Desulfurobacterium sp. TC5-1: one gene and its partner. Each later gene encodes a partner of the first gene's protein in a complex. Links are inferred from orthologs where the notes say so. Each region holds a gene or a part of one and is shown in the gene's direction. Other genes may lie near its edges.

Region 1 (5,423 bases):
AAGAGAAAGAGAAGGAGAGTTCACAGACCTTTACGACTTCTGCGAAAAAGTGGACATGAGACAGGTAAACCGAAAAGTTCTTGAAGCACTTATAAAAGCGGGGGCTTTTGATTCTACAGGATATAACAGAGCAACCCTCCTTGCAACACTTGAAAAGGCAATGGCAGCAGCTCAGAGCATTCAGAAAACTAAAAACAAAGGCCTAATGAGTCTGTTTGGAGACGAATCTTCAGTTATACAGAAAGAGTATGTTGAAACAGACGAGTGGCCTGAAAGGATAAAGTTAGAGTACGAAAGGGCAGCTATAGGATTCTACTTATCCGGGCATCCTCTATTAGAGTATCAAGCACTTGTTCCCTTGCGCCTTGATACATCTTCTCATAAGAGCGAGTGGAAAGACGGACAGGAGGTTACCATAGCTGGTGCCATAACCTCCGTTAAAACTAAAAGAACCCAAAGAGGAGAAATGTGGGCAAACATTGAAATAACAGACCTCGAAGGTGTTCTCAATGTCCTTGTATTCCCAAACGTTTTCAAAGAATCGGCAGAACTTCTAACAGAAGGTAACGTTGTCATAGTGAAAGGAACTGTAAGAGAAGAAGAGGGAAGCATATCCATAATAGCCAGAGAAATTGGACGCTTTGAAAAGAAACTTTCTGATGTTATAAACAGAATTGTCCTTAAAATTGATGATACAATCTTTTCCGAAGAATTTTTAGAACGGTTAAGAGAATTCTTAGAAACAAACAGTTCTCCTGATGGAAAACCGGTAGTAATTGAACTTGAAACAAACGGATACATAATACAGTTGCAAACACATCCAGACTTTGCAATACCGGTTGATGCGGCTATTTTAAGAAGCCTTAAAAAGATGATAGGTGAAGAGAGGATAAAAATCCTTTGAGAGGGACAAAATGGCAGTTTTGTTAGAATTTGAAAAGAAGGTAGAAAGACTGAGAAGAAAAATAGAAGAGTTGAAAGAAAAAGGGAAACACGACCCGCAGGTGATTAGAGAGATAGAAGAGAAATTTCAAAAAAAGATTGAAGAGTTTTACTCCAACCTTACGCCGTGGGACAAGGTGCTTCTGGCAAGGCATCCTGACCGTCCCCACGCTATTGATTTTATAAACAACGTTTTCGAAGAGTTTATTGAGCTTCACGGCGACAGACACTGCGGCGACGGAAAGGCAATCATTGCTGGATTTGCATACTTTAAAGGCATTCCTGTATGTGTCATAGCCCAGGAAAAGGGAAGAGATACAAAGGACAAAATAGCAAGAAACTTTGGAATGCCAACACCTGAAGACTACAGAAAAGCCCTCCGAGTCATGAAACTTGCAGAAAAGTTTGGAAAACCAATAATCACGTTAGTTGACACCCCCGGCGCATTTCCGGGAATTGAAGCAGAAGAACACGGGCAATCAGAAGCCATAGCAAGGAACCTTCTTGAAATGTCCAGGCTGAAAGTCCCCGTTGTAAGCGTTGTAATTGGTGAAGGCGGAAGTGGTGGTGCTCTGGCCATAAGTGTTGCTAACAGACTTTTAATGTATGAAAACGCTGTTTACTCGGTAATATCACCGGAAGGATGCGCCGCAATACTGTGGCAGTCACAAGACAAGGTTAAGGAAGCTGCCGAAGCTCTAAAGCTAACATCCAAATACCTAAAAGAGTTAGGAATCATTGATGACATAATACCTGAACCTCTTGAAGGTGCTCACAAGGACTACAAATTCACATTCCAGAAATTTGAGGAATATGTGAACAAACACCTTAAAGAGCTGTTAAAAATGAGCCCGGAAGAGCTTAAAAAAGATAGATATAGAAAATTTAGAAAGATTGGCAGCTATCAGAGTCAGGAGTAGCTCTATTGACTGTATAGTCAATTTCCAATATATTACCAACGACAACTCACCTTCCCTGATTCGGAGAGGGGTGCCCTAACGGGTTCTCTCCGAAGACGACGGGATGGGAGGCTAAACCAGAAAACAGGAGGAAAGATGTCTGAAGAGATCAGAAAAGAAGAACAGGCAGAAGAGCAGAAAGTAGAAGCGACAGAGCAGGAAGAAACACAGGAAGAAACATTCAAGCCAAGACCAAAAGGCTCAAGAATCACAATGAAAGAACTTCTTGAAGCCGGGGTTCACTTCGGTCACCAGAAAGAGAGATGGAACCCCAAAATGAAGAGGTTCATCTTCACAGAGAGAAACGGTATCCACATTATCGACCTTCAAAAAACTCTCAAGTACTTTGATGAAGCTTACGACTACGTTGCCGACTTAGTGGCAAACGGCGGAACAATTCTTTTTGTCTGCACAAAGAAACAGGGACAAGACATCGTAAAAGAAGAAGCCGAAAGATGTGGCATGTTCTACATTAACAAGAGATGGTTAGGTGGAACAATTACAAACTTTGAAACTATCAAGAAGAGCATTTTCAAACTTAAAATGCTCAAGAAGATGGAAGAAGAGGGCATCTTTGAAAAGCTCCCCAAGAAAGAGGCTATGAAGCTTAAAAGAAAGAAAGAGAAGCTTGAGAAGTACATCGGCGGAATTGAAAACATGAAAAGAATTCCTGACGCCCTCTTCATCGTTGATGTGGTAAGGGAAGAAAACGCCGTTACAGAAGCAAGAAAGGCAGGTGTTCCTATCGTTGCCCTCGTTGACACAAACGCCGACCCTGACCTTATTGATTACCCAATTCCGGCAAACGACGACGCCATTAGAGCAATAAGACTTCTCACGTCAAGAATCGCAGATGCTGTCCTTGAAGGAAAGATGAGAAGAGAAGCTATAAAGCTTGCCGAAGGCGAAGAGGCTATTGAAGAAGCTGAATTCGTTCCAGAGGAGGAATAATAATGGCTGAAATAACAACACAGATGATAAAAGAGCTTAGAGAAAAGACAGGTGCCGGTATCGTTGACTGTAAAAAGGCCCTTCAGGAAGCTGAAGGCAACATGGAAAAGGCTATTGAAATTCTCAGAAAGAAAGGTGCTGCAAAAGCTGCAAAGAAGGCAGACAGAGCAACGGCTGAGGGTATCGTTGTTTCTTACATCCACGCAGGCGGCAAAGTCGGCGCTTTAGTTGAGATTAACTGTGAAACGGACTTCGTGGCAAGAACAGATGACTTTAAAGCTTTAGGCCACGAAATAGCCATGCAGGTGGCCGCAATGAAACCAAAATACGTAAGCAGGGAAGAGGTTCCTGCTGAAGTGATAGAAAAAGAGAAAGAAATTCTCAAAGAGCAGGCTGTTGCAGAAGGAAAACCTGAACACATCGTTGAGAAAATCGTTGAAGGAAGACTTAACAAGTTCTACTCAGAAAACTGCCTTCTTGACCAGCCATGGATTAAGGACGACAGCAAGACAATTGGTGATCTTATCAAAGAATACATCACAAAGCTTGGTGAAAACATCAAAGTAAAAAGATTCTGCAGATTCGGAGTAGGGGAGTAACATCCCCTCTCCTTAAACCTTCTTCAGGGAAAAGGGTTATGGAAGAAATAAAATATAAAAGAATCCTCCTTAAACTCAGCGGCGAAGCCCTTCAGGGAAATCTTCCCTACGGTATAGACCCGGAATTTTTAAGTTCCCTTGCTGAAGAGATAAAAAAAGTTGCCGACTTGGACGTTCAGCTTGCTATAGTCATCGGCGGCGGTAACATCTTTAGAGGCGTAAAAGGCGCAACTCAGGGAATGGACAGAGCAACTGCAGACTATATGGGAATGCTTGCGACGGTTATGAACGCCCTTGCACTTCAGGACGCCCTTGAGAAGAAAGGTTTGAAAACGCGCGTTTTATCCGCTATAGAGATGAGAGAAATCGCAGAACCTTACATCCGAAGAAGGGCTATCAGACACCTTGAAAAGGGAAGGGTGGTCATATTCGCCGCAGGCACAGGAAATCCGTTCTTTACAACCGATACGGCGGCAGCACTTCGTGCCGCAGAAATAAATGCTGACATCCTTCTAAAAGCAACGAAGGTTGACGGTGTTTATACGGCAGACCCCATGAAGGATAAGAATGCTGTAAAACTTGACAAAATATCATATAAAGATGTTATAGTAAAAGGTATAAAAGTGATGGATTCAGCTGCGGTATCACTCTGCATGGAGAACGGCATACCGATAATTGTGTTTGACGTCCGTAAACCGGGAAACCTTGAGAAGGTAGTAAAAGGTGAAAATGTAGGTTCAGTTGTAGAAGGGGAGGCACTATGAATGACATTATAAAAGATGCCGAAAGAAGAATGAAAAAAAGCGTTGACGTGTTAAAGTCTGAATTTGCCGGACTCAGAACGGGTAGAGCATCAACCGTTCTTGTTGAGGATATAAAGGTTGATTACTACGGAACAATGACACCAATAAAGCAGCTCGCCCAGATTTCTGTTCCAGAAGCGACACAGATAGCCATCCAGCCATGGGACATCTCTGTTGTTCCAAACATTGAAAAGGCCATAAGGAACTCCGATCTTGGCGTAATGCCTCAAACAGACGGAAACGTGATAAGAATAAACCTTCCACCTCTAACTGAAGAGAGGAGAAGAGAGTTAGTTAAAAAGGCTGGAAAGATGGCTGAACAGGCAAGGATAGCCATCAGAAACATTCGCCACGAGCTTATGAAAGAACTCGATAAGATGAAGAAAGAGGGCGGCATATCCGAAGATGAGATTAAAAGGCTTAAAGACGAACTCCAGAAAGTTACTGATAAATACGTAAAACAGGTTGATGAACTCCTCAAGAAAAAAGAGGAGGAAATTCTCACAGTCTAAGGGAGGTGAAAATGGCTCACGTAATTGACCAAGAAGGATGCATCGGATGCGGCGCTTGCGCTTCTGTATGTCCTACAAACGCTATTCACCCAACAGATGATGGAAAGTACACCATTGCTGCAGAAGAATGTATCGACTGCGGCGCCTGCGTTGAAGTGTGCCCAACAGATTGCATCAGTGCTGAGTAATAGCCTGAAAGCAGGGGGATTTTATTCCCCCTTTCTCTTTTTTTTAACCCTTAGCTTTAGCAATAACTTTATAGAGATTATCTTTTACATCGTCAAGGATTTCATTGTTGTAAACCTTTTGTAGAACTGAAAGGTTCTTTTTCAAAATATCTTTATTAAACATCAAAAGCATTTTTGCAGCTTGAAGTCTTAAAGAATCGTCGTTATTAAAATCTGAAACAATCCCCAGCAAATACTTTACACCTTCGGGACAGCTCAATCTCCCCTCCGCCCACATAGCAGCACTCCTAACAGACTCATCAGGCGAAAAGAGAAAATCCTTTACAAGGGAGCAGTATCTCCTGTTTCCTGAATTTCCTATGTAGGTAAGTGCGGAGGTTAAAATAATCGTATCATTATCATTCAAAAAAGGCTTTAAAAGTTTCGAAGATATCTTTCTATTCTTAACAAAAGGAAGCCTTAAAGCAAG
Region 2 (4,330 bases), on another replicon or contig:
GCCGTTGCTAAAAAGGTCTGTTCGGTTGTTACCCGGTACTGTTCTTCTTTCATTATTGGTAAGGTTGGTTCAAACAGTTTTGCCATTCTTGTTAGAGGTCTTGATCCGGTGCTCGGGTTTCGCAGAATAGAGGAGATATACAACAAGCATTTTGAGAGATTGAACTTTAAAATAGGAAGGGACTTTTTCTCTCTGACCACAAGTTGCGGTGTTGCGTTTTACACAAGAGATCAGGGGAATGTGTGTGATCTCTTTAAAAAGGCCGAGGAGGCACTTTACAGTGCAAAGAGGAGGGGAAAAAACTGTATTGTTTTTATAGATAACGAATCGAGCAATTTTGATAAGATGCAGGAAATACGTCTTAAGCTTGTTGAGGCTATAGAAAAGCGGACAGTGATTCCTTACTTTCAACCTATAGTGAGTCTCAGAACAGGGAGAATTTACGGTTATGAGGTTTTAGCCAGAATATTTCACGGTGACGAAGTTTTAAAAGGAGATTATATTATTGATATTGCAAACACGTTTAATCTAATTCCTGAAATAGATAAGATCATTTTTGAAAAGGCCTCTGTTTATCTTGATAATAGTTATAAGCTTTTCTTCAATCTTTCTATGAAATACTTTTTTAAGGAACTCAATAATATATGGAGGGTTGTGAAAGATAGGAATCTAAACTCTTCCAATATTGTCATTGAGATTACGGAGTCGCAGAAAGTTATGGGGATGAACGTTGCTCAGAGTATCTTTCAGATTTTTAGAGATATGAATGCAAAGATAGCTATTGACGATTTTGGTTCAGGTTACTCCTCATACAGTTACCTTAAAAAGTTTCCTGCAGACATTCTTAAGATAGACGGAGAATTCGTTAAAGGAGCGAAGAGAGATATAAGGGACCTGACGATTATGAAATCGATAGTTGAGGTTGCCAAGCCTTTTAGACTGAGGGTTTTAGCTGAGTTTATAGAGGACGAAGAGGATTACACACTTATGAGAGAAATCGGTGTTGGTCTTGGTCAGGGATGGTTCATAGGTAAACCGCAGCCTGAACCGTATGATGTAAAAATAGATATATAGAGGATAGAATTATGAAAGATTTACTCTTTACAGCAATAACGACAGCTTTAAAAAGCGGTGAAGCTATTCTTTCTGTCTATGAGAGAGATTTTGAGGTGGAAGAAAAGGCGGACAAATCACCTCTTACAGAAGCAGATAGGCTTTCTCACAGGATAATAGTTTCCCATCTTCCTGATTATCCTATACTTTCGGAAGAAGGAAAAACAGTTCCTTATGAAAAGAGGAGCAGGTGGAAGCGCTTCTGGCTTATAGATCCGCTTGATGGAACCAAAGAGTTTATTAAGAGGAATGGTGAATTTACGGTTAATATAGCTCTTATTGAGAATGGAAGGCCAATTTTAGGGGTTGTTTATGCACCTGTTGTAAAAACGCTTTACTATGGAGCGGAAAAGATAGGAGCTTTCAAGGTTGAAAATGGCAAATTTTCTTTTTTAGAAGAGATAACTTCTCCTGAAAGGTTCTGGAACGAAATAGAAAAGGTAGCGGTAAGGCTTCCTGTAGAGAGTAAGAGAGAGGAAGTGGTTGTTGTTGCTTCCCGTTCCCATAGAAATCCTGAAACAGAGGCTTTTATAAAAGAGATGGAAGAGAGGTTTGGCAAGATAAGAACGGTTTCTAAAGGAAGTTCTTTAAAGCTCTGTCTTGTGGCAGAGGGGGAAGCTGATGTTTATCCAAGGCTTGCACCTACAATGGAGTGGGACACCGGGGCTGGCCAGGCAGTTGTTGAAGCGGCAGGCGGACGGGTTGTTAATTATGAAACAGGTAAACCATTAATTTACAATAAAAGAGATTTATTGAACCCGCACTTTGTTGTTTTTAGAAAAGATTTTATTTTATGAATGGCTTAAAAAGTGGTTTTTGATTTTTGGAGAGAGATGGTTTTTTAAATTCTCGATACAAAATAGATAGAATTTCATTTTTTAGCATATAAGACATTGACAACACCAGACAAGATTTCTATAATTTAAAATAGTGCACCTAAAATTAATATTTTGTTATTCTTTTCAGGAGGTTTATATGGCTAAGACAGGTTCTAAAATGCTTGACGACAGGAGACTTGAAGAAGGAGCGGAATGTCTGAAAGCGCTGGCTTCTCCGGTAAGATTAAAGATTCTTTTTAAGTTAAAAGAAAAACCGATGTGTGTAACAGACCTTGAGAAAGAATTGGGAATTTCTCAGTCTTCTCTTTCGCAGCATCTCAGGACACTTCGCTATAAAGGGATAGTTGACAAAAAGAGAGAGGGGAATAAAGTTTATTACACCATTTCTTCAGACGCTTTTATTCAGCTTTTAAATACACTGCCTGACATCATTTGCTTTAAGGGATAAAGTATGTTTAGAAAGTTGTTTAAAAAAGGAATAGATACCGGGGAAACAAAAGCTTCAGCGGTTCCTTCCGGTTTATGGATAAAGTGTAACGAGTGTAAAAGCCTTCTGTTCAGAGGTGAGCTTGAAAAGAATTTAATGGTGTGTCCAAAGTGTGGCTTCCATTTTCCGATGGAAGCAAGAGAAAGACTCTTTTCCCTTTTTGATAAAGGGGAGTATGAGGAACTTGATACAGAGCTTGAGCCAAAAGATATTTTAGGGTTTAGTGACCGTAAACCGTACACTGAAAGACTTGCTTCTGCTCAGAGAAAAACGGGTTTAAAAGATGCTGTTGTGAATGCTAAAGGAAAAATTGGCGAAATAGATGCGTATGTTACCTGTTTTGATTTTAAGTTTATGGGTGGAAGTATGGGCTCGGTGGTCGGCGAGAAGATTACAAGAAACATAGAAAGGGCTGCAGAGGAAGGGATACCTTTCATCTGTATCTCTTCTTCAGGAGGAGCAAGGATGCAGGAGGGAATTATCTCCCTTATGCAGATGGCCAAAACATCAGCAGCCCTTGCTCGTCTTGAGGAAAGGGGGGTTCCTTACATCTCTGTTCTTACCCATCCTACGATGGGTGGTGTTTCTGCAAGCTTTGCCTTTTTAGGGGATGTGATTATTGCAGAGCCTGGGGCTCTTATAGGTTTCGCCGGCCCCCGGGTCATTGAACAAACGATAAGACAGAAACTTCCAAAAGGTTTTCAAAAGGCAGAGTTTCTCCTTGAACACGGATTGATAGACATGGTTGTTCCAAGGGAAGATTTAAAGGATACGATAGTCCATTTTCTTAAACTGTTTACAGAGAAGGTAGTTGCTTAGGTGACTGATTTTGAGACCTATTTTGCCAGTAAAGAGTTTGTCTGGAAAATCGGGCTTGACAGGATAAAGGGTGCTTTAAGCACCCTTTCTTTTTCTCTGCCTCCATCCGTTATTGTTGCCGGTACCAACGGCAAAGGTTCCACTTCCACTTGTATTGCTTCTATTTTGAAGGAGCACGGAAAAAAGGTGGGTCTTTTTACATCTCCACACATCTTAAGGTTCAACGAGAGATTTCGCTTGGATCTCAGACAGGTTGATACAGAGACTTTGAATAGGGCGTTTAGAGAAATTTTGCCTGTTGTTGAAAAATTCTCTCTGACTTACTTTGAGGCTGCTTTTTTGCTTGCTGTTTTTCTTTTTAAAGATTGTGATTTTGTCGTTTACGAGGTTGGACTTGGCGGAAGGCTTGATGCTACAAACGCCATTTCTCACGATTTAGCGGTTATCACCCACATTGATTTTGACCATAAAGATTACCTTGGTGATACGATAGAGAAGATAGCTGTTGAGAAGTTGCACGTTGTAAAGGATAGGATTCCTGTTGTTATTTCCGATAATCTGCCGGTTGTTTTCAGGCTTGCAGAAAAGTTTACGGATAGGATTATCGCTTATGGCAGGGATTTTTCCACTTTAGATGTTAATGTTTCTCTTTCAGGAACAGAGGCTTTTTACAGGGATGAGGATTCGGCATTTCGCTTTTTAGTTCCTCTTTACGGGTTTCATCAGGCTGTAAACAGTGCTACGGCCGTTTCAGCTGCAAAGATTATTTTAAAAGAAGTTCTTGGCGAAGAGTTTTCAGTTTCAAAAGCTGTGAAGGGATTGTCCAGCGTGAAGCTTCCGGGAAGATTTCAGATTGTAAGGGAAAAACCTCTTTTAATAGTGGATGTTGCCCATAATCCTGATGCCGTAAAGAAGTTTGTTGAAACTTTGAAGCTTCTCGAGCTAAAAGTGGATGTTCTTTATTCTGGTTTAAGGGATAAAGACGTGAAAAGGGTTATGTCAATTCTTGAAGGCTATACAAAATCGCGAGGAAGACAATTATTTGTTACAGAAATAGATAATGAAAGGGCAC

What was found.
Region 2: the proteins of H153_RS0107800 (region 1) and accD are in contact, whole or in part, in a solved structure (PDB 8UXZ), measured with the Escherichia coli proteins. The link is inferred for Desulfurobacterium sp. TC5-1 from one-to-one orthologs.

Annotation. Positions count from the first base shown.
Region 1 is NZ_ATXC01000002.1:40,125-45,547, forward strand. What follows is about bases 1-2,888. They hold H153_RS0107800 (acetyl-CoA carboxylase carboxyltransferase subunit alpha), read left to right. Parts: upstream 1-914; coding sequence 915-1,862; downstream 1,863-2,888. Other genes in these bases: dnaE (DNA polymerase III subunit alpha), read left to right, coding at 1-904; rpsB (30S ribosomal protein S2), read left to right, coding at 2,115-2,852; tsf (translation elongation factor Ts), read left to right, coding at 2,855-2,888. Outside these bases: more of tsf, read left to right, coding at 2,889-3,451; pyrH (UMP kinase), read left to right, coding at 3,490-4,215; frr (ribosome recycling factor), read left to right, coding at 4,212-4,766; H153_RS0107825 (4Fe-4S binding protein), read left to right, coding at 4,778-4,954; H153_RS0107830 (HEAT repeat domain-containing protein), read right to left, coding at 4,998-5,423. UniProt on the Escherichia coli protein: Component of the acetyl coenzyme A carboxylase (ACC) complex. First, biotin carboxylase catalyzes the carboxylation of biotin on its carrier protein (BCCP) and then the CO(2) group is transferred by the carboxyltransferase to acetyl-CoA to form malonyl-CoA.
Region 2 is NZ_ATXC01000001.1:1,271,962-1,276,291, reverse strand. Bases 1,415-4,330 are described here. They hold accD (acetyl-CoA carboxylase, carboxyltransferase subunit beta), read left to right. Parts: upstream 1,415-2,403; coding sequence 2,404-3,258; downstream 3,259-4,330. Other genes in these bases: H153_RS0106665 (Mur ligase family protein), read left to right, coding at 3,259-4,330; H153_RS0106675 (metalloregulator ArsR/SmtB family transcription factor), read left to right, coding at 2,089-2,400; cysQ (3'(2'),5'-bisphosphate nucleotidase CysQ), read left to right, coding at 1,415-1,910. In the rest of the region: H153_RS0106685 (bifunctional diguanylate cyclase/phosphodiesterase), read left to right, coding at 1-1,074; more of cysQ, read left to right, coding at 1,086-1,414.